3 regions of the Paenibacillus antri genome follow, and region 2 is predicted to be linked to each of the others. Evidence: predicted binding sites of a transcription regulator. Region 2 holds the regulator's gene; each other region holds the start of a gene.
The links. Region 2 encodes LexA, which represses DNA repair genes until DNA is damaged. Its sites were predicted from a motif close to CGAACATATGTTCG; they were not measured.
Positions count from the first base shown of each region.

Region 1: a site for LexA is predicted at 5,285-5,298, ahead of recA (recombinase RecA). Genes of this name have one in related genera too.
Region 3: a site for LexA is predicted at 3,871-3,884, ahead of FE782_RS14645 (SPL family radical SAM protein). Genes of this name have one in related genera too.

Region 1 is NZ_VCIW01000005.1:61,338-69,101, forward strand. It holds gene FE782_RS09835 (helix-turn-helix domain-containing protein) at 1-895, shown strand, start outside; gene FE782_RS32575 (hypothetical protein) at 970-1,134, shown strand; gene FE782_RS09840 (YajQ family cyclic di-GMP-binding protein) at 1,260-1,751, shown strand; gene rimO (30S ribosomal protein S12 methylthiotransferase RimO) at 1,878-3,209, shown strand; gene pgsA (CDP-diacylglycerol--glycerol-3-phosphate 3-phosphatidyltransferase) at 3,206-3,784, shown strand; gene FE782_RS09855 (competence/damage-inducible protein A) at 3,863-5,110, shown strand; gene recA (recombinase RecA) at 5,367-6,419, shown strand; gene FE782_RS09865 (RecX family transcriptional regulator) at 6,517-7,194, shown strand; gene rny (ribonuclease Y) at 7,394-7,764, shown strand, end outside.
Region 2 is NZ_VCIW01000016.1:7,291-15,054, forward strand. It holds gene hflX (GTPase HflX) at 1-494, shown strand, start outside; gene FE782_RS20955 (methionine gamma-lyase family protein) at 531-1,784, shown strand; gene FE782_RS20960 (MerR family transcriptional regulator) at 1,882-2,292, shown strand; gene glnA (type I glutamate--ammonia ligase) at 2,373-3,701, shown strand; gene lexA (transcriptional repressor LexA) at 3,918-4,538, opposite strand; gene FE782_RS20975 (LysM peptidoglycan-binding domain-containing protein) at 4,893-5,258, shown strand; gene FE782_RS20980 (DUF896 domain-containing protein) at 5,373-5,558, shown strand; gene FE782_RS20985 (hypothetical protein) at 5,564-6,088, shown strand; gene FE782_RS20990 (HAD family hydrolase) at 6,085-6,870, shown strand; gene FE782_RS20995 (Hsp20/alpha crystallin family protein) at 6,985-7,449, shown strand; gene FE782_RS21000 (1,2-dihydroxy-3-keto-5-methylthiopentene dioxygenase) at 7,483-7,764, opposite strand, start outside.
Region 3 is NZ_VCIW01000009.1:5,812-13,575, forward strand. It holds gene FE782_RS14625 (FecCD family ABC transporter permease) at 1-54, opposite strand, end outside; gene FE782_RS14630 (FecCD family ABC transporter permease) at 44-1,033, opposite strand; gene FE782_RS14635 (ABC transporter substrate-binding protein) at 1,223-2,245, shown strand; gene FE782_RS14640 (DUF441 domain-containing protein) at 2,387-2,839, shown strand; gene FE782_RS14645 (SPL family radical SAM protein) at 2,854-3,801, opposite strand; gene FE782_RS14650 (hypothetical protein) at 3,959-4,429, shown strand; gene FE782_RS14655 (glutamate synthase-related protein) at 4,496-7,764, opposite strand, start outside.

The sequences.
Region 1 (7,764 bases), on a different contig from region 2:
CGGGCAACTGCTTCGTAAAGCGCGCACGGAGAAAAATATCAGTTTGGACCAGCTCCAGGAGACGACCAAAATCCGCAAACGGTATTTGGAAGCGATCGAGGAAGGAAATTACAAGATTTTACCCGGAACGTTTTATGTTCGCGCATTCATCAAACAATATTCCGAAGCGGTCGGACTCGATCCGGACGAGGTGTTTCGACTGTATGCGCACATCATTCCGTCCGCGGATCCCGAGCCGTCGAACGAGCCGATTCGCATGGCGCGGCGAAGCGCGGTCAATCCGCCGGAGCGGGTGGGCAAGTGGGCGTCGGCGCTCCTGATGATCGCATTCCCGATTCTCATTATCGGCGTGATTTATTACTACCTCAATATGAATATGGAGTCGCGCGATAACGTGCTTCCGAACGAGCCGATCACGGACAGCTCCGCCGCCGAGCAGGGGGCGACGCTTGGCGGCGAGGACGGGTCGGACGAACCGGCGGATACGCCCGCAGAGCCCGACACGGTCCAGACGCCGCTGCCCCCGCCGCCAGAGCCGGAGCCGGACGTTACGTTCGTCGACAAGTTCACCTACAGCAAAAATACGGTGGAACGCTTCGAAGTGCGCAACGCGGACAAAATCAAGCTCGAGATCAAGATCGTCGGGCCGGAAGCTTGGATCGGCATTACGCATGCGGACGCGAAGTCGAAATATTTGCATCAAGGCGGCCTGAAGAACGGGGATACGTATTCCGAAGAATACGATCATAACGTGTACCTCAACGTCGGTCGGGCGAATGCGGTGGAGCTGACCGTCAACGGCGTCGTCGTCGAGATGGGGACCGAGCCGAATCCGCGGAAGTTCCAATTCGAACTCGTCCAGACGCCTGCGGATACCGGAACGACGGGTAATTGAATAATCGAAGGTCGTCGGGACATCCTAACGTTAGCAAGAATGTCACCATTCTACAGCGATCGCGAGGGATATCCATGACCATCAGTTGGATCGTCACGGGACTAGGCGTCGTCGTCAGCCTGTTAGGTTGGTATTTGACGCCTGACGCGTGGGGCTACGGCATCTTCGGATTCGGCCTTGCCCATATCGTCCTCGGCATTCTGGACATGTTCCGGGATCCGGCCCGCAGCCGCACGTAACTGCTTTACATAAAAGAGCGTTCGTCGTTTTCGGCGGGCGCTCTTTTGCCGTCTTTTGGCTTCCGGCGAATTTCTTGTTATACTTATGGGACATATCCATTTTTTCGGAAGGAGTTTGCATACTTATGGCATCGGAATACTCGTTCGACATCGTATCGAAGGTGGACATGAATGAGCTGCAGAACGCGGTGACGCAAGCGGAGAAGGAGATCGCCACGCGATTCGACTTCAAGGGGAGCAAGAGCGAGATCAAGTTGGAAAAGGAAGCCCTCATCCTCGTCTCCGACGACGAGTATAAGCTGAACAGCGTCGTCGACATCCTGCAGAGCAAGATGGTCAAACGCGGCATCTCGATCAAAAATATGGATTTCGGCAAGCTCGAGCCCGCCTCCGGGGGTACGGTGCGTCAGCAGGTGAAGCTGAAGCAAGGGATCGGCCAAGAGGACGCCAAGAAGATGAACATCTTGATTCGCGATTCGAAGCTGAAGGTCAAGTCGCAAATCCAAGGCGATCAATTGCGCGTGACGGGCAAGAGCAAGGACGATCTGCAGTCGGTCATGGCGCTGCTGCGCGGAGCGGACTTGCCGCTTGAGCTGCAGTTCGTTAATTTTAAGTAAGGTCGATGAGCCGATTCCGACGGGGTCGGCTCTCTTCCATGGTACGGACATCCTTTTGACCTCTCTAGCAAGGTTATATTATAATGGCATCGATTGGAATGGGATAAACATTGGGGGATACCATGCATGACCGAGAAAATTAAGATGGTGACGCTCGGCTGCGAGAAAAACCTGGTCGATTCGGAAATTATGTCCGGCCTCGTCGCGCAGCGCGGGTTTGAGCTTGTAGATAATAAAGAGGATGCGACGGTCATCATCGTTAACACTTGCGGCTTCATCGACGCCGCGAAGGAAGAGTCCGTCAACACGATTCTGGAGATGGCCGAGCTGAAGGAGACGGGTGCGCTGAAGGCGTTGATCGTCTCGGGCTGCTTGACGCAGCGCTATAAGGAACAGTTGATGCAGGAGATGCCCGAAATCGACGGGATCGTCGGCACGGGCGACTTCGATAAGATCAACGACATCGTCGACGAGGCGCTGCGCGGCAAGAAGCCGATCGCCGTCGGCAATCCGATCTTCAACTACGACCAGGCGCTGCCGCGGAAGCTGTCGACGCCTCGCTATACCGCATACGTGAAAATCGCGGAAGGCTGCGACAACGCATGCACGTTCTGCTCGATTCCGATTATGCGCGGCGCGTTCCGCAGCCGTTCCGTGGAGTCGATTCTCGCCGAAGTGGAGACGTTGGCGAAGCAAGGCGTGAAGGAAGTATCGTTGATCGCGCAGGATTCCACGAATTACGGCACTGACCTTTACGATTCGTTCATGCTGCCGACGCTGCTTCACCGCGTGAGCGAAGTGGAAGGCATCGAGTGGGTCCGACTGCACTATGCGTATCCGGGCTTCTTCACGGACGAGCTGATCGACGCGATCGCTTCGAATCCGAAGATTTGCAAATACATCGACATGCCGCTGCAGCATAGCGAGGACAGCATCTTGAAGCGGATGCGCCGTCCGGGCCGCGGCCGGGACGTGCGCGAGCTCGTCGCGAAGATCCGCGCCAGAATTCCCGATGCGGTGCTGCGCACATCGATCATCGTCGGCTTCCCCGGGGAGACGGAAGAGGATTTCGAAAATCTCGTTTCGTTCGTGCGCGAGGTGAAGTTCGACCGCCTCGGCGTCTTCACGTATTCGATGGAAGAGGATACGCCGGCTTCGCGTCTGCCGAACCAAGTGCCGGAAGACGTGAAGGAGTATCGCGCGTCCCGACTGATGGAAGTGCAGCGCGAGGTGGCGAAAGCCGCGAACGGCCGGTTCATCGGCCAGACGATGGACGTGCTCATCGAACGCTATGACGGCCGCAACGACGTCTTCATCGGCCGCTCGCAATACGACGCGCCGGAGATCGACGGCGAGGTGTTCGTCACCGGCTGCACGCCGGAGATCGGTCAGCTGCAGCGAGTGCGCATCACACATTCGCTCGATTACGATTTATCGGGAGTCGGTGTATCCGCATGAATCTAGCGAACCGGATTACGCTGGCGCGTATCTTTCTCGTTCCGATCATCATGTTTTTCCTGCTGGTCAGCTTCAACTTGCCCGAGCTCCGCTTGGGCGAGTTCCATATTACATACAACCAAATCATCGCGACGCTGATCTTTATCGTCGCGGCCGCGACGGACGGGCTCGACGGCTATATCGCGCGGTCCCGCAAGATGGTGACGAACCTCGGAAAGCTGCTCGACCCGCTCGCCGACAAGCTGCTCGTCGCGGCGGTGCTCATTTCGCTCGTCGACATGCAGAAGGTCGACGCGTGGATCGCCGTCGTCATTATTTCTCGCGAGTTCGCGATCACCGGCCTGCGCCAAGTCGCTCTGCTCGAGGGGAAGGTCGTCGCGGCGAGCGCATGGGGCAAGTGGAAGACCGGCATTCAGATTACGATGATCATCGCGCTTTTGCTTAACAATTTTCCGTTTTATTTCCTCGGCATCCCGTTCGATTTGATTTCGAGCTGGGCGGCCGCGGCGATCACGATTTATTCGGGGATCGATTATTTCGTGCAAAACAAAAACGTCATCGACGACGTGAGGTAAGGAGGCCGAATCGAAGGAAGCGCCGCGCGCTTGCATTCGATCGGCTTTTCTTTTGCTAACAAAGGGGAGTGTTGCGGCATGAAAGCGGAAATCGTCGCGGTCGGCACGGAGCTGCTGCTCGGCCAGATCGTGAATACGAACGCGCAATATTTGGCGGAAGCTTGCGCCGGCATCGGCATTGACGTCTATTACCAGACGGTGGTAGGCGATAACGTGGATCGCATCGTGTCGGCGCTTCGGATCGCATCGGAGCGGGCGGACATCGTCATCTGCACGGGCGGGCTCGGTCCGACGATGGACGACTTGACGCGGGACGCGCTCGGCATACACGTCGGGGCGGAGCTTGTGATGGACGAAGATGGCATGCGGAAGATCGAAGCGTATTTCGCCGAGCGGGGGGCCGTCATGGTGGAGAGCAACCGCCGTCAAGCGTTGACGCTCGCGGGAGCGGACGTGCTGCCGAACGATACGGGGATGGCCGTCGGCACGGCGCTTCGCCGGGACGGCAAGCTGTACGTGCTGCTGCCGGGGCCGCCGCGGGAGCTGAAGCCGATGTTCGACCGGTACGCCAAGCCGTGGCTCCGGGCGAATATGAACGACGCGCTTCCGTTATTCTCGAAATCTTTGAAGTTCGCAGGCATCGGGGAGTCGGGACTAGAGCATGCGCTGCTCGATCTGATCGAATCCCAAGCGGATCCGACGATCGCCCCGTACGCGAAGGAAGGCGAAGTGATGATTCGGCTGACGTCGCGCGCTTCCTCCGAGGCGGAGGCGTTCGCCAAGATGGCGGATACGGAGGCGGAGATCCGCCGCCGCGTCGGCGACCATCTGTACGCCGAGGAGGACGTCAGCCTGGACGCGGTCATCGTGCGGCTTCTGCGCGAGCGCGGAGCGACGCTCGCCGCGGCGGAGAGCTGCACGGGCGGCTTGTTCGCGGACATGACGACGTCGCATCCGGGCAGCTCCGAGGCGTTCGCCGGCGGCATCGTCAGCTACTCGAACGCCGCGAAGACGGCGCTGCTCGGCGTGCCGAAGGCGCTCCTGAGCGGCCCCGGCGCCCCCGGGGCGCTCAGCGCGGAGACGGCGGCGAGCATGGCGGAAGGCGCGCGGACCCGGCTCGGGACGACGTTCGCGGTGTCGTTCACGGGCGTGGCCGGACCGGGACCTTCCGCCGACGGCAAGCCGGCCGGACTCGTCTACCTCGGCGTCGCCGAGGAGGGGAAGGCGACGGAGGTGCGCGAGCTGAAGCTGTCCGGCAGCCGCGAGATCGTGAAGCTGCGCGCCTGCCGCGCCGGCTTCTATGAGCTGTGGAAGCGGCTGCGGTAATGCTTGCCAAACCGGCGGCGCTCGGGGTATGATGGGGGTACGGAAGAACCGTGGCGAATCGTGATTTGCCGCGGTTTTTTTGCGTCCTCCGGCCGGGGATGCGTGAAGCGGCGTCGACAGCGGGCAAGCGATATGGAAGCGGACGCCGACATCGACGCGAATCGGAAAAAAAGTCGAATGTATGTTCGAAAAAATGGTTGGCAAGGAGACAAAAAGAAGGTATCATACAATTATCAGAGAAAAGGAAGTGTTCATTGTGAGCGATCGGAAAGCCGCATTAGAGATGGCGCTCCGCCAGATCGAGAAACAATTCGGCAAGGGTTCAATCATGAAGCTTGGAGAAAGCGCGCATATGCAAGTCGAGACCGTGTCCAGCGGATCGCTCGCGCTTGATATATCGCTCGGGGTAGGCGGCTTCCCGCGGGGCCGAATCATCGAGATTTACGGACCGGAATCGTCCGGTAAGACGACGGTCGCGCTGCATGCGATCGCGGAAGTACAGAAGAGAGGCGGACAAGCCGCCTTCATCGACGCCGAGCATGCGCTCGATCCGGTGTACGCTTCGAAGCTCGGCATCAACATCGACGAGCTGCTTCTTTCCCAGCCGGATACGGGCGAGCAGGCGCTCGAGATCGCCGAAGCGCTCGTTCGCAGCGGCGCCGTCGACATTATCGTCATCGACTCCGTCGCGGCGCTCGTGCCGAAGGCCGAGATCGAAGGCGAGATGGGCGATTCTCACGTAGGCTTGCAAGCGCGTCTCATGTCGCAGGCGCTTCGAAAGCTGTCCGGCGCGATCAGCAAGTCCAAGACGATCGCGATCTTCATCAACCAGCTTCGCGAGAAGGTCGGCGTCATGTTCGGCAACCCGGAGACGACGCCGGGCGGCCGCGCATTGAAGTTCTACTCCTCCGTCCGTTTAGAAGTTCGACGGATCGAGACGATCAAGCAAGGCAACGACATGGTCGGTAACCGCACGCGGATCAAGGTCGTGAAGAATAAAGTCGCTCCGCCGTTCAAGCAAGCGGAGATCGATATCATGTACGGCGAAGGCATCTCGAGAGAGGGCAGCATCATCGATATCGGGACGGAGCTCGATATCGTACAGAAGAGCGGCGCATGGTTCTCGTTCGACGGCGAACGCCTCGGTCAAGGACGGGAGAATGCGAAACAATTCTTGAAGGACAATCCGAAGATCGCGGAATCTATCGAGAAGAAGGTACGCGAAGCGACGGTCGTCGCTCCGGGGCTGCCTGCCGGAATATCCAGCGGCGATGACGACGACGATTTCGACGAGGAAGCGGAAGCGTAAGATTCGTTATAGAATAGTAGCGTCATAAGTACATTACGCACCGGCACCCGGCCAACGTCGGGTGCCGGTTTTCGGTTGCGTAAGGAGGAAGAGACGAGTGGAACGTCAAGGCGTCATTACATCGGTAGAGAAGCAGAAGAAACAGCAGCATCGATATAACGTGTTCATCGACGACGAGTTCGCCTTCGCGGTCCATGAGGATGTCTTGATGCGGCACCGCTTGTTCAAGGGGCAGTCCGTGCCGCCGGACCGGCTGGAAGAGGTGCTGCGGGACGAAGAACGCCAAGACGCGTACGTGAAGGCCGTACGTTGGCTCGGCAACCGTCCGCGAACCGAGAAGGAAATCCGGACGTACCTGACCCGCAAGGAATACGAACCGTCTACGATCGACGACTGCGTGAGGCGGCTGACCGAGCAGCGGTACGTAGACGACGAACGGTTCAGCCGGTCGCTGGCGGAGGAGCGGCTGCAGCGCCAGGGCAAGGGCAAGCAGTGGATCAAGCAGGAGCTGCTGCAGAAGGGCGTCGCCAAAGCTACCGTCCAAGAAGCGGTAGGAGACATCGACCCCGAGGAGGAGAAGGCGTCCGCGACGTCGGTCGCGCGCAAGCGGTGGAAGACGTTGTCCGGACAAGAGGATCGCGTCGCCGCGAAACGGAAGCTATACGCGTACTTGGCTCGGCGAGGCTTCTCCGCGGCCGCGGTCCGGGAAGCGGTGCGAGAGGCGACGGCGAACGAGCCGACCGGCGCCGAGGAAGAGGACTGGGCATGGGAATAGTCGTTGCTTGACAATTTTCTTTAGTGAAAGCTACAATGAAATGGTATATTCAATTTTCATTTTCGCCAATTCTTTACGGAACGCGCGAGAAGAGAGAACTGCAATGTCAAAGCGAACGCAACTACAACTAAAAAAGAACACATCGTTGGGCCTCGAAGGATAAGCTCAATCGTTGTGTGGCAACGGGGAGGTGAACTAGATGACCTACTGGTGGGTCACCCTCATTATCGCTCTCCTTGTTGGCGCAGCATGCTTTGGGATCGGTTACCTTATTCGCAAGTCCATTGCCGAAGCCAAAATCTCAAGTGCGGAGGAGGCGGCTCGGAATATTCTCGATAACGCTTCGAAAGAAGCCGAGGCGCTGAAGAAAGAAGCGGTCCTGGAAGCGAAAGACGAAATCCATAAGCTTCGCTCCGAAGCCGAACGAGACATTCGCGAACGTCGCAACGAAACGCAACGACAGGAACGAAGGTTACAGCAGAAAGAGGAAACGCTGGATAAGAAACTCGATTCTTTAGAGCGTAAAGAAGAGCAGCTTGCCAACAAAGAGAAGCGCGTAGAAGAGACGCA
Region 2 (7,764 bases):
TCATTCAGCAGCTGCCGCATGATCTCGTGGCCGCGTTTCGCGCGACGCTGGAAGAGGTGCTGGAGGCGGACTTGATCCTGCATGTCGTCGACGCTTCGTCTTCGATGCGCGAGGAGCATATCCGAGTCGTCGACGGCGTCTTGGAAGAGCTGGGCGCGCAAGGCAAAGAGACGGTCATGATTTACAACAAGATCGACTTGTGTACGCCGGGCGAACGGGAGATGATTCCGACGGGCGAGAATACGCTCGCGATCTCGGCGATGAACGACGATCACCTCGAGGCGTTGAAGGACGTTCTTGAGCGCCGCTTGATGGGGGAGGTCGTTACGATGCGATTCCCAATCGAGCGCGGGGACTTGATCGCGCTGGCCTACCGCGTCAGCGACGTTATGGAGTCGGAGACGGAGGAAGAAGCGGTCGTATTGACGGCCAAGCTGCAATCGAAGGCCTTTGCATTATCCGCGTCACGTTTGGAACCTTATATCGTAAAATAAGTCCTTTTACGGAATGTTGATGGGAGATTATCATACATGATGGAGTTACATCCAAGGCTTCAGGACGCCGTCGCAACGGCGGAACGGGTGGCGGAGCCGAGGTTACGGGACATCGATCGATTGATCGATGCGAATCAATGGAAGACGATTCAAGCGTTTCAGAAGTATAAGGTAAGCGATTTTCACTTCAGCGGTTCGACCGGCTACGGTTATAACGACCGCGGGCGGGAGACGTTGGACGAGGTGTACGCGGAGGTGTTCGGTGCGGAGGCCGGGTTGGTCCGGCCTCACTTCGCTTCGGGGACGCATACGATCGCTACCGCGTTGTTCGGCGTTCTCCGGCCCGGGGACGAGTTGCTGTTCATTACCGGATCGCCGTACGACACGCTGCATAAGGTCATCGGCGCGGAAGGAGACGGGACGGGCAGTCTCCGCGATTGGGGCGTTCGCTGCACGATCGTGCCGCTCGGGTCGGACGGTCGCGTCGATTGGGATGCGGTGGAGGAGGCATGGTCCCCTTCGGTGAAGGTCGTCGCGATGCAGCGGTCCCGCGGGTATGAGTGGCGCTCTTCGTTCACGGTGGAAGAGCTCGGCGAGATGACGCGCCGCGTCAAAGCGCTGAACCCGAACGTGATCGCTTTCCTCGACAATTGTTACGGAGAGTTCACGGAAACGCGGGAGCCGACCGAGGTCGGGGTCGATCTGATGGCAGGTTCCTTGATCAAGAACCCGGGGGGCGGACTCGCGCCGACGGGCGGATATATCGTAGGACGGAAGCGTCTTGTCGAATTGGCGGCCTATCGGTTGACGGCGCCGGGCATCGGCGCCGAAGTCGGCTCGATGCTGGGAACGACGCGGGCGATCTACCAAGGGCTGTTTCTCGCGCCGCACGCGGTCGGACAGGCGCTTAAGGGCGCCGTGTTCGCGGCGGCGCTGTTCGACGCGCTTGGCTTCGTCTCGAACCCGAAGTGGGACGATCCTCGCTCGGACATCATCCAAGCGGTACGATTCGACAAGGCGTCGCAGCTGATCGCCTTCGTGCAGAGCGTGCAGCGAGCCTCCGCGGTTGACGCTCACGTCGTGCCGGAGCCGTGGGATATGCCGGGCTACGAGCATCCGGTCATTATGGCGGCGGGTACGTTCATCCAAGGCGGAAGCCTGGAATTAAGCGCGGATGCGCCGATCCGAGAACCTTACACGGCCTATATGCAAGGCGGGTTGACCTTCTCTCATGTGAAAATAGGTGTCGTTTCCGCTGTACAACGGATGATGGAAGAAAGAATCTTGTAAATTTTTATAACATATAACCTAACATCAATTGACAAGTATCCGTCATTTCGTTTAAAATGTACAGTAGCACTTATAAACACTGGAAGGTTGATGTATAATGGGTGATGAAATTCGCCGAAATATGGCATTGTTTCCCATCGGAATCGTTATGAAGCTGACCGATTTGACGGCGAGACAAATCCGTTATTACGAACAGCATGAACTCATTATGCCGGCAAGAACTTCAGGGAACCAACGCCTATTCTCATTTAACGACGTGGAACGCCTGCTGGAGATTAAGTCCCTCATCGAGAAGGGCGTCAATATCGCGGGAATCAAGCAGGTGCTGTCCCCGGTCAACAAGGAGTCGGACGACGCGACGGTGCTTAACGAGCATACGGAGGTCAAGCGGCGCGAGCTGACCGACAAGCAGCTTCATAAGATGCTCAAGCAGCAGTTGCTCGGCGGAAACCGAAGAGGACAGGTGTCGCTCATTCAAGGCGAGCTGTCGAGGTTCTTCAATCCATAGAGGGAAGAAGACGTCGAAAGACGTTTTTCTTTTGACGATGCAAATCAGTCGCCGAACTATATTTGATGGGAGAGATCGCTTTGGGTTACACGAAAGACGATATTATGCGGATCGCGAAAGAAGAGAACGTGCGGTTCATCCGTTTGCAATTTACGGACTTGATGGGCATTATCAAGAACGTGGAAATTCCGGTCAGCCAGCTGGAGAAGGCGCTCGATAACAAGATGATGTTCGACGGTTCGTCCATCGAGGGTTACGTGCGGATCGAGGAATCCGATATGTACTTGTACCCGGACTTGGATACGTGGGTCATCTTCCCGTGGGTGACGGAAGACCGCGTCGCTCGTTTGATTTGCGATATTTACATGCCGGACGGCACGCCGTTCGCGGGCGACCCGCGAGGAATTCTGAAGCGTGCGCTTCGCGATGCGCAGGAGCTTGGTTTTACGGCGATGAACGTCGGTCCGGAACCGGAGTTCTTCTTGTTCAAGACGGACGAGAAGGGTAATCCGACGCTCGAGACGAACGACCAAGGCGGATACTTCGACCTCGCGCCTACGGACCTCGGCGAGAACTGCCGCCGCGAAATCGTGCTCGTGCTCGAAAAGATGGGCTTCGAAATCGAAGCGTCTCACCATGAGGTCGCTCCGGGTCAACACGAAATCGACTTCAAATATTCCGACGCGATTCATGCGGCCGACCAAATTCAGACGTTCAAGCTCGTCGTCAAGACGATCGCGCGCAAGTATAACTTGCACGCCTCGTTCATGCCGAAGCCGCTGTTCGGGATGAACGGCTCGGGCATGCACTGCCATCAGTCGTTGTTCCAAGGCGACACGAACGCGTTCTACGACGAGAGCGACCGCCTGGGCCTCAGCGCTACGGCTCGCCACTACATGGCCGGCGTACTGCGCCACGCTCGAGGCTTCGCGGCGATCACGAATCCGACGGTCAACTCGTATAAGCGTCTCGTTCCGGGATACGAAGCGCCGGTGTATGTGGCTTGGTCGGCGAGCAACCGCTCCCCGATGATCCGCATCCCGGCATCGCGCGGACTCAGCACGCGGGTCGAGGTGCGCAACCCGGATCCGGCGGCGAACCCGTATTTGGCGATGGCGGTCATGCTGGCGGCCGGTCTCGACGGCATTCGCAACAAGCTGTCGCTGCCTGCGCCGGTCGATCGGAACATCTACGTCATGAGCGAAGACGAACGGGAATCCGCGGGCATTCCGAGCCTGCCGGAAAACCTTAAGGAAGCGCTCGACGAGCTGCTTGGCAACGAAGTCGTGTGCGACGCGCTCGGCGATCACGCGCTCGCGCACTTCGTCGAGTTGAAGGAAATCGAGTGGGATATGTACCGGACCCAGGTGCATCAGTGGGAACGGGACCAGTACTTGGCGTTGTATTAAGTTGGATCGAGACCGACCGCGAGCGATCGCGGTCGGTTTTTTTGCGCAGCGGCTGCGTTCCGGTGCTGCCTCCCTCGTATACCGTCGCCAGACGTCGAAACGATCATCAAACAGCCCTGCACGGTGCACGCCGATGAGTGGGGGAAGTCCTATTACGCTTGATCCGAACTTGGAAGAACGAAAGAACCCGGCGCATGCTGCGCCGGGTTCTTGGTCTTAGTGAAGCTCGCGGAAGATGCCGATGACCTTGCCGAGAACGGTCACGTGATTGTAGCGAAGCGGCTCCATCGTCGGATTCTCCGGTTGAAGACGAATGTGGTCGCGCTCCTTGTAGAACGTCTTAACGGTAGCTTCGTCGTCTTCGGTCATCGCCACGACGATGTCGCCGTTGGATGCCGTCTGCTGTTGACGCACGATCACGTAATCGCCGTCGAAGATGCCGACGTCGATCATGCTTTCGCCGACGACGGAGAGCATGAACACTTCATCGTCGCGAACCATATGCGACGGAAGAGGGAAATATTCTTCGACGTTCTCGACGGCGGTAATCGGTTGGCCTGCGGTCACCTTGCCGACGAGCGGCACGCGGGATACCGCGAGGCGAACCATCTGACGTTCGTCTTCGTCGCCAAGCAGCTCGATGGCGCGAGGTTTCGTCGGGTCTCTGCGAATGAAGCCCTTCTTCTCGAGCCGGTCGAGATGGCCGTGAACGGTAGAACTGGACGCGAGGCCGACGGCTTCGCCGATCTCCCGTACGGAAGGCGGATAACCCTTCTCGCGAACTTCGCTTCTAATGAATTCGAGAATTGCTTGTTGCCGGTTCGACAGCTTCGTCAAGTTCGATCACTCCAAGGAATGGTAATTAATTACGAGAAGTATAACACAGAACCGGAGTTCGTACAAACATAAGTTCGAATCGACTTGAAAGGAAGTAGGACTTCGGAATGTCATTCGTACGGCAGGGGGGAGCGGAAGGAGATGGAAGACGCGATCGGCCGCAGCGATGGAGCGCCGCGTTCCCGATATAACGAAGCGCTTCATTAAAAGGCAACGGTTCGGACGGTGGATAAGCAAGGCGATACGAAGAATAGGAGAACAAAAGTTCTCAATTCCCGTTGACACAAACGGGTGTTCGTGTTATTTTGATATCAGAACAAATGTTTCGGAACAAACGTTTGGAGGACGATATCGATGAGAACGAACACATACAGACAGCGGAACGGCAAGCAACAAGCGAGAAAGAAGTTCTTCGTACGGATGATGATGTTTCTCGCGCTGATCGGATTCAGCGCTACGTCGGGCGTCATGCTTCACGCCAGCGCCAACCAAGAAGACAACTCTACCGCGGTGACGACGACCGCCGAATCGGCCGCCCAGGCGAGCGTTCTCGATACCGGTTCGATTCTATGCGTAGAACCGGGGGACACATTATGGAAGATCGCGAAGGCGTACGGTCCCGACGATGTCTCCGTGAAGTCGTACGTGCAGAGCATTATCGAAGCGAACGATCTGGATTCCGCCAGCCTTCAAGTGGGACAAGTGTTGCGACTCCCTTAATACGTAAAACAGATCGCCGCCTGCCGGATATTCGGCTGGCGGCGTTGTTCGTTTTCCGCCTTGACTTGCCTCTTCCTCCTATGTTTAAGTAATTGAAGAAAGGAGTAGGTCATCATGATATCCGGACGCGTGCAACGCATCAACGAGCTGGCGAGAAAGCAGAAATCCGTCGGACTGACGGCGGAGGAGAAACTGGAACAAGCCGAGTTGCGCAAACAATATATCGACAACTTGAAGGCCTCGCTCCGGCAGCAGCTGGATTCGATCGAATTCGTAGACGACGAAGAGAAGAAGGACTGAGACGTATGTCCCGAAAATGGGAACGCATGGTGGAGAAAAACTCCAAACGGATGAATCAAGACCGATTGAAAAAAGGGCAGACGCCGATCGGCGCGAAAGACGGCCCGGAGAAAATCAAGGGGAGAAGCTGGGTGTTCCCGTTAGTGCTGGCTTCCGCCGGCATTCTCTTCGCGTTCACGATGCCGCAGGCGAACGCCGGAGACACGTTATATCAGATCACGGTCGCGCTGTATTTGCTGCTTGCGCTGTTTCACTTCTTCGTACGGAGGCCGTTCCTTAAGGTCGGGAAGAACGAGCTCGGCTGGAGAACGTATGCCGGGGACCGGTCCGTCGCGGCGCAGGACATCGCTACGATTCACATCGGCGACAATCGTTCGACCGTGATGCTGAAGGACGGGAAGACGAAGCGTTCGTTCTCCAAAGCTTATCATCTGTATCCGATGAATCGGATTAACGAGGCGCTGACGCAATTCGCGGCGGCTCACCATATTCCGCTGAACGGAGCGGAGAAGGAGACCGTAGGGGCATGAAGAAGAAAGCCGTGCTTTTCGATTTGGACGATACGTTGTTGTGGGACGAGCGATCGGTGCAGGAGGCGTTCGACGCGACGTGCCGGGAAGCGGCCGAAGCGGTCGGCGTAGACCCGAAGGCGCTCGAGTTGTCCGTGCGGAAGGAAGCCCGCGCGCTGTACGAAAGCTACGAGACGTTCCCGTTCACGCAGATGATCGGCATTAACCCGTTCGAAGGGCTGTGGGGCAACTTCCGCGAAGGCGCAGCCCCGGAGTTCCGGATGATGGAACGGCTCATGCCGCAATATCGCGCCGACGCGTGGACGCGCGGATTGCTCGCGTTGGGCGTCGACGATCCGGAGCTCGGCGCCCGGTTGGGCGAACGGTTCCCGGCGATTCGCCGCAGTCTCGCGTACCTCTATGAAGAGACGTACGAAGTGTTGGACGAACTCCGAGGCAACGCCAAGCTGCTTCTGCTGACGAACGGCTCGCCGGACCTGCAGAAGGAGAAGCTCGCCGGCGTACCCGAGCTGTCCCCCTACTTCGATCATATCGTCATCTCCGGCGATTTCGGCCGAGGGAAGCCGGATCCGGGCATCTTCCGCCATGCGCTGTCGCTGCTCGAGGTCGAGCCGGAGGAAGCGATCATGATCGGCGACAAGCTGACGACGGATATTCTCGGTTCGAGCCGCGTCGGGATGGACAATATTTGGATCAACCATCATGGCGCTTCGATCGGCGAACACACGGCGCCGAAGCACACGGTCACGAGATTGCGAGAAATTCTTGCCATTATTCTATAACGTTCTTATTGGTGCCGCGGAGCGCAGATCCGCGGCCTTTCTTATGAACCGAACGTCTCCGCTCGGCATACGCTGTAAGATACACTGGGCGCAAGCGGAGGAGGTTCGCTCGACATGAACGACGTATGGAAAGACCGGAGGTTCCGGAACGGGTGGAAGTCGTTCGAAGGCATGATCCGGCGCAAGATACAGTCGGTGCGGAATTCGCCGTCGGCGAGGAACGAATACGAGTGGGACCGGCTCATGGGGGAGGCGCTGGCGTACCTGGAACGGCACCGCGCCTCGGGATATACGTGGGAGTGCTTCGAGACGTTCAAGTCGGTTATCGTCCGGGTGACGATGCCGTCGGACGGCGCAGACAAGCTGCCCCGGCTTCGCTTGGACGATCGTACGCTGACGTTGACAGGCATACCGGGGAAGCTGGACGAGACGATCGAGCTGCCGGCCGCGGTCGTGCCGAGGAAGCCGCGAGCAGAATACGCGGACGGCGTCGTGGAAATTCGGCTCCGGAAGCAGTCGGCGGTGAAGCCGACGCGCCGCGTGCGCTGCAGCGCGAAAAAATCCCCTTCCGGCCGGTAAGCGGAAGGGGATTGTTCATTTCAAATAACGATCTTATGCTTTCTGGAACGCCGGGTCCGCGAACGGATGAGCGATCCAACCTTCCGTCTCGATGAACAAGCGAACCGCGACGATCTGGCGATTGTCCATCAACGTGAAGAAGTGCGGTTTGTGCTCCGGCACCGAGATGACGTCGCCGGCTTCGAGTTCGACGTCGAAGTAGCCGACGTCGTCCGTGCCCTTGATAATGAAGATGCCTTTGCCCGCCGTAATCGCGCGCACTTCGTCTTCCGTATGCGTGTGGACGTTCTCGAATTTCTTGAGCAGCTCCTCCAG
Region 3 (7,764 bases), on a different contig from region 2:
TTCGATCAAATACGAGAACAAGCGCGTGCGAACCGCGTAACGATTACTTCGCATGAACGTCCCTCCTTGCCACCCATACGAAGAACGGGACGCCGATCAGCGCGGTGACGACGCCGACGGGCAATTCGTTCGGCATCGCGACGAATCGGGCGATTACGTCCGCGCCGAGCAGCAGGACGCTCCCGAGCAGGGCGCTGTACGGCAGCAGCCACCGGTGATCGCGGCCGGCGACGAACCGGGCGATATGCGGCACGACGATGCCGACGAAGGCGATCGGTCCCGCCACGGCGACCGACGAGCCCGCGAGGAGGACGACGGCCGCGGCGGCGCCGAGCTTCACCGCGCCGACGCGTTGACCGAGACCGCGCGCGACGTCTTCGCCGAGCGCCAGCGTATTGAGCGGCGCCGCGAGCGCGAAGCAGACGATCGCGCCGATCGCGAGGAACGGCAGCACCGGGAGCAGCATCGGCATCTCGCGGCCCGCGACGGAGCCGACGAGCCAGAAGATGATCTGATCGAACGATCTTCCGTTCACCAGCATAATGCCTTGCGTGATCGAAGACGCGAAGGCGGTCACCGCGGCGCCGGCGAGCGTAATGTTGACCGGCGAACCGCCGCCGCGGCCGACCGAGCCGAGTCCGTAAGCGGCTCCGGCCGCGAGCGCGGCGCCGAGGAACGCGGCCCAGATGAACTGCGACTGCGAATCGATGCTGAGAACGGAGATCGCGACGATAATGCAGAGCGCCGCGCCGCTGTTGACGCCGAAGATGCTCGGCGACGCGAGCGGGTTGCGCGTGACCGTCTGCATGATCGCCCCGGAGACGGCGAGCGCCGCGCCGACCGCCGCCGCGACGAGCGTCCGCGGCAGCCGGGTATTGCGCACGATCAAGTGATCGGCCGACGTGCCGTCGAAGGCGGCGAAAGCTTGCCAGACCGTATATAAGTCGATGCTTCGGCTGCCGTACGCGATCGACAGAAAGCCGAAGCCGCACAGCAGAACAACGCAGGCGAGAAGTCCGAACGGTTTCTTCATGTGTGATTGAAATCCTTATGAGGTAGGATAAGTTACTTACCCATTGTATGAGAACTGTTCTCACCTGTCAATGAAGATGAGAATCGTTTTCAAAAAATACCTTGACAGGTTGCCGCTTCGTTTGTATAGTGAGGTTTGTCATCTTGCTGAGAATCATTATCAGACACCTATGGGGAGTGGAATTTACTTATGAAAAAGCTGTCGAACATAGCGCTTACGTCGATCGCGTTGTTGGCATTGGCCTTCGGGTTGGCCGCCTGCGGCGGAACGGACTCGCAGCAACCTGCTGCGGAGACGTCCGATTCGACCGAAGCGGCGAACGATAACGGGGCGGCGACGTCCGAGGCGGCGCCGGAAGCGGAGCCGGCCACGCGCAGCTTTACGCACGCGATGGGGACGACGGACGTCCCGACGAATCCGCAGCGCGTCGTCATCCTGACGAACGAAGGCACGGAAGCGCTGCTCGCGCTCGGCGTCACGCCGGTCGGCGCGGCGAAGTCGTGGCTCGGCGATCCGTGGTACGACCACATTAAGGATCAGATGAAGGACGTCGTGAACGTCGGGGAAGAAAGCCAGCCGAACCTGGAGCTCATCATCGGCTTGAAGCCGGACCTCATTATCGGCAACAAGATGCGTAACGAAGAAATCTACGACGAGCTGAGCGCAATCGCGCCGACGGTGTTCGCGGAGACGCTTCGCGGCGATTGGCAAGTCAACTTCAAGATGTACGCCGACGTTCTCGGCAAGACGGCCGAAGGCGAGAAGGTTATGGGCGATTACGAGGCGCGCATCGCGGACCTGAAGACGAAGCTCGGCGACAAGCTGTCGACGCAAGTGTCGATCGTGCGCTTCATGGCGAACGATACGCGGATTTATTGGAAGGATACGTTCTCGGGCGTCATTCTGAGCCAGATCGGCTTGGCGCGTCCGCCGGCGCAGGATATCGACGATTTCGCGGCTCGCGGCGTAACGAAGGAGCGGATCGAGGAGATGGACGGCGACATCCTGTTCTACTTCTCTTACGAGCTCGGCGACGGCGGCGCGACGGCCGTCGAGGATAGTTGGTTGAAAGACCCGTTGTGGCAGACGCTCGACGTCGTGAAAGCGGGCAAGGCGTACAAGGTAAGCGACGCGATCTGGAATACGGCCGGCGGCGTCATCGCGGCGAATCTGATGATCGACGATCTGTATACGTATTTCGAAGTGAAATAAAACAATACGAACGCAAGAAGCGAGCCGGGGAGGGATCCTCGGCTCGCTTCTTTGCGTCGAGCGCCGCCGCGGACGGTTAGCGTCAACGAAATTGGAAATCCTATGCATCATCCGATACGAACGGGAAGGGGAATCCGCACCATGCCGTCCGTCGATCTGCCGTCCGCGGCGCTGCTGGTCTTAGCCGCGCTCGGCATTCTCGGCAACAATTCCACCGTCGCCATCGCCGTCGTCGCGCTGCTCCTGCTTCGCGTCACAAAGCTGCATCAGGTATTCCCGTGGCTGGAGAACTACGGTCTTACCGCCGGCGTCGTCATCTTAACCATCGGCATTCTGGCCCCGATCGCCAGCGGGAGCCTCGACCATCGCGCGGCGGTTGCGTCGCTCCTGCGGTGGCAGTCGCTGGCCGCGGTCGCCGTCGGCTTGTTAGTCGCCTATCTCGGCGGCCGAGGCGTGACGCTCATGTCGCAGCAGCCCGCGGTCGTGACGGGGCTGCTGCTGGGGACGATTCTGGGGGTCGCCCTGTTCCGAGGGGTCCCCGTCGGGCCGCTCATCGCCGCAGGTATCCTCTCGGTGCTGCTCGGCGCGAAATAACCCTCGCGCGCTTATTAGAACGCGAAACTGAGCTGCTCCGGCAGCGGCTTCGCAGGCGCCGGAGCCGCGGCCGAGGGCCGAAGGACGGGAGCCGGCTCGGGAAGGCCGTGCCGAGCCGATACGGCTTCGATGCGCCGCTTCATCTTGTCGGCATACGACCGTTCGACGTAGGCGTTCCGATATAACCGAGCGTAAGGCTGGATCAGCTCCGGGAAATGCATCTCGAGCGTATGGTAATACCACATCTTTACGTCGGGGGACAGCCGCAGCAGCGACGTCATCGCGAAGCCGGCGCCCTGCGCCTTCGACTCGGCGAAGAGCGCGTCGAGCGTCTCTTCGCCGTCGGTGAGCAGCGGCAGAATCGGGGCGACGAAGATGCCGACGGGGAAGCCTGCGTTCGCGAGCGCCCGGACCGCGCGCATTCGCCCGGCCGGATGGGGCGAGGCCGGCTCCAGCTTCCTGGCGATCGCTGCGTCTAACGTGTTGACGCTAATGTTGATCGACGTGACGTCGACGTCGCGCAGCACGTCCAGATCCCGCAGGACGAGCGGCGACCGGGTCGTGACGGACGTCGGGACGCGGTAGCGCGCCAGCACCTGCAGGCAGCGGCGCGTCTGCCGCGCCTTCGCCTCGATCGGCTGGTACGGGTCCGTCGCCGTGCCGACGGCGACGGGACCGATGCGGGGGCCGACGTCGGTGTCGCGCAGGCCGTGCCTGCGCCCGAACGTGCGGAGTTGGGATTCCAACGCTTCGGCGGCGTTCTCCTTAATAAATATATGATGCTGAAACTCGTCGGTAGCTTCCTTGCCGAGGAATGTCTGGAAGGCGCGCGCGTAACAGAAGCTGCAGCCGTGCGCGCAGCCGCGGTAGGGGTTGAGCGACCAGTCGAACGGCATGCGTTCGACCTTCACGCGGTTCAGGACGAGCTTGGCGGTAACGGATTCGAATTGTTTGGTCGTCATACGATACGCTCCTGATTCTATAGGAACTTGTGTTCGTAGTTGAAGTATACCACAGTCGTTTCGCGAATGCGAACACAGGTTTGCATGAAAACGGTGCAACCCTGCATCGCCTTGGTGCGTCTAATCGATATGGAAGCCGGTGGAAAGAGGTGGAGGGATGTCATACAAGCTTATTGGGATGCTGCTCGCGGTCGGCGCGATCGCCGCGGGCTGCATGGCGGCGCCCGGAGAGCGGCCGATATTGCCGGCGAAGGCGCAGATCGAGTCCGCGCAGGAGTCGAATCCCGAGAGGAAGCCCGATCCCGCGGAAGCGAGCTATGCGGACGAAAGCAAATACGTCGGCGAAGAGTTGAAGCTGATCCAGACGATTAACCGGTCCGTCCGATTTCAAAACGAAGGGGACCAAGACGGCTATATGAGCTTGCTCGCGGAAAACAGCAATATGGGCTTTCCGGCCAGCAAGGTGCGGAAGATCGAAGTCGTCGGCATTCGCCTGCATACGCCTAAGGAATTGTCCGCGATCGTAACGACGAGAACGTGGCTGGAAGGGGACGGGGACATCTATTCGGACGGGTTTTACTTGCTTAGCAAGGAAGAAGAGGAATGGAGGATCGTCGATAAAGATTAAATCGATACGAGGCGCGGAACATGAAGAAATCCCCCGGAGGCCAAGCCCCCGGGGGATTTCTTTCTATTATTCCGTAGCGACCGATTGATCGGCTTGCATCGTGACCGGCGAAATCCGGACGAAGTGCGCGTCGACATTCTCGAGCATCGAAGCGATCTTCGCCGCGGTTTCCGCTTGGCCGGATTTCTCCAGCTCGGAGCGGTAGATACCGAGCAGCTCCTTCAGGTCGGCGCGGCTCTTGTCGCCCAGCGCCGTGATGCTGACCTTCGCGCCCTTGGCGACGCGGCGCTTGATCGCCGCTTCGTCGAGGCCAAGCTCCGGCTGCAGACGCTGGTAGATGACGCCGCCCGTCATGCCGGCGCAAATCCAAGGTCCCGGATCGCCCATGACGACGGCGCGCCCGTTCGTCATGTATTCGAACGCGAAGCCCTTCAGGTTCGCGCGGCCGGCCATGTTGCCGATGTCGTCGCGGATCGGACCTACGATCTCGCCGCCGAAGATGACGTCGGCGCCCGAGAGACGGATGCAGGCGCGGGAGTCCGCGTTGCCCTGAACGATGAAGGTACCTTTCTGCGCGCCGTAGGCGAACGACTTGCCGACGGAACCGTTGATGAACGCCTTATGCTTGCTCGGCGCCTTGAGAATCGCGATCTTGCCGCCGAACGCCATCTTCGCTACGCCGTCTTCCGCGCCGCCGTGAACCGTAATGTCCACGCCGCGGGCGTTGAACGCGCCGAGACCGTTCCCCGGCACGGAGCCGTCCGTCAGCTCGAGCGAGATGCCCGGAAGCTGGTCGTAGCTGCCGTCGAACCGGTCGCGGACGCGGTTCGAGGAGAAGCGCGAGCCGATGATGCGCGTCTCTGCGCTGATCTTGCTCCAACGCTTCGCGATCGGCGATTCGAAGCTAAGCGCGCTCGGATACATCGCCGCTTCCGCGCCTACGGCCGCGAGCACCGGCTCGGCGGAAGCCGCAGCGGCTTCTTGCGCCGCCGGAGCGATGAATTGCAGCGGAGCCGGACGAAGGATCGCCGACAGGTCGATCTTCTCGAGCGCGTTCACCTGCTGCAGCAAGTCGGAACGACCGACGAGATCTTGCGCGTTCTTGTAGCCGAGCGCCGCGACGATGTCGCGGACTTCTTCGCCGATGCCCGAGAACAAGCGAACCAAGGCGTCGACCGCGTTGTCGTATACGCGGGGAACGAAGCGGCGGAGACCTTTCTCTTCGGCTTCTTCCATCGAGTCGATCTGCGTCGCGATGCCGACGTGGCACGTGTCGAGGTGACAGCCGCGGCACGTCGTGCAGCCGATCGCTTGCATCGAGATGGAGCCGAAGCCGCAGCGGTTCGCGCCGAGCATCATCATCTTCACGACGTCCGCGCCGGACTTCAGACCGCCGTCGGACCACAGCTCGACGCGGTGGCGAAGACCCGCTTCGATCAACGCGACGTGCGCGAGCTTCGTGCCGATCTCCGTCGGCAGGCCGACGTGCTGCAGCGAGTGCATGCGCGCCGCGCCGGTGCCGCCGTCGAAGCCGGACAGCGTGATGACGTCCGCGCCGGCCTTGGCGACGCCGACCGCGATCGTGCCGATGCCCGGAACGACCGGTACCTTCACGATGATTTTCGCGTTGTGGTTGCTAGCTTCCTTCAACTCGCTGATGATTTGCGCGAGATCCTCGATCGAGTAGATGTCATGGTTGTTCGAAGGCGAGATCAGGTCGGAGCCGATCGTCGCGTTCCGCGCGGCAGCGATCTTCGCCGTAACCTTGGAGCCCGGCAGGTGACCGCCTTCGCCCGGCTTCGCGCCTTGGCCGATCTTAATCTCGAGGAACGCCACCGCGTTCGCGAGCTCGACGTTGACGCCGAAGCGGCCGGAAGCGACCTGCGCGCCGCGCGTCCGCTTATAGCGGCCGAGCATATCCTTGATTTCGCCGCCTTCGCCGTTCATCGTCACCATGTTCAGACGTTCGCCGGCTTCCGCGTAGGCGCGGAACGCCGTCTCGTTCTGAGAGCCGAACGACATGGAAGAGATAAGCATCGGCAGATCGTGGTCGCCTACGCCGATGTTAACGTCCTTCGGATCGAGCGGCTTGCGGCCGTCCGACAACGCCTTCTCGTAATCGAAGTCCGCGACGTGGCGAATGCTGATCGGATTTTTCGCTTCTTCTTCGCGCAGCTTGTCGCGGTAATCCGAGTAAGGAGCCGCGCCGGAAGCCGCGTCGCCGAGCGCTTTCCACATCCGTTGGAAGAAGCGGAAGTTCTTGCCCGCCTTGGCCTTCGGATTGTTGTTATAGTCCTCGTAACGAGCGATCGCGTCCGCTTCGAGCTGCGCGAAGCCCGTGCCCGCGTTTTCGCTGCCGAGGTAGTTGACGATATCGAGCACTTCCGCGACTTCCGGGTGGAGGCCGATCGACGAGAAGAATCGCGTATACCCGCGAAGCTCGTGCGTACCGATCGTGGAGATGACCTTCTCGAGACCCTTCTGAAGCGTAGTGAACACCTTCTGAGCCGCCGCCGCGCCTTCCTTCGCCGCCGCCGTCGAGAACAACACGTACGGGGAAATCAGGTCCGCGCCGAGACCGCAAGCGACCGCGATGTCGTGCAGGTTGCGGACCGAAGCGGAGCGAAGCGCGATCGCCGCTTGACGGCGCAGGTTGTCGCCTTGGCCGAGCTTTACGGACTTCAGCGCGATGTCTACGCGGGAAACCGCGAGATGCGCGTCGATCCAAAGACGGTCGTTGCTGTTCGCTTCGCCGTCGTCGAGCAAGAGCAGGCTGGCGCCGCCGCGAACCGCGGCGATCGCGTCGTCCGCGAGCTTGTCGAGCGCGGCCTTGAGCGATTCTCCGCGGCCGAACGTCAGCGACAACGTCGCGACGGAGCCGGCTTGGGACGCTTCGAACGCGGCAACGAGCGATTCGAGCGACGGCTGGCCGACCGCTTCCAGGCTGCCGACGCCGTTGGAGCCTTCGAGCACGAGCGGAGCCGGCAGCTCGACGCGCAGGCGGCCGTCCGGCTCGCCGTAGATCGTCGGACGAGGGCCGACGACGACGCGGGTGGAGAAGTGCTCCTGCTCGCGATCGCGGTCGATCGCCGGGTTCGTGACGACGGCGACGCTCTCTTTAATGAAGTCTGCAACATTTTGCCGTTCCCAGTTCAGCGCCGCGAGCGGGCCGTCATAGCCGAGTGAGCGGATCGGCTCCGCGCCGGTTTCCGACATCGCTTCGACCATCTGGATGCCCTCGCGATCCCAGCCTGCAGCCGCATACAGCGCATCCGTCACTTGGACGTCCGCGTTCGGAGCCGCAGCAGGGAATTCGTTCTGATAGAACAATTGGC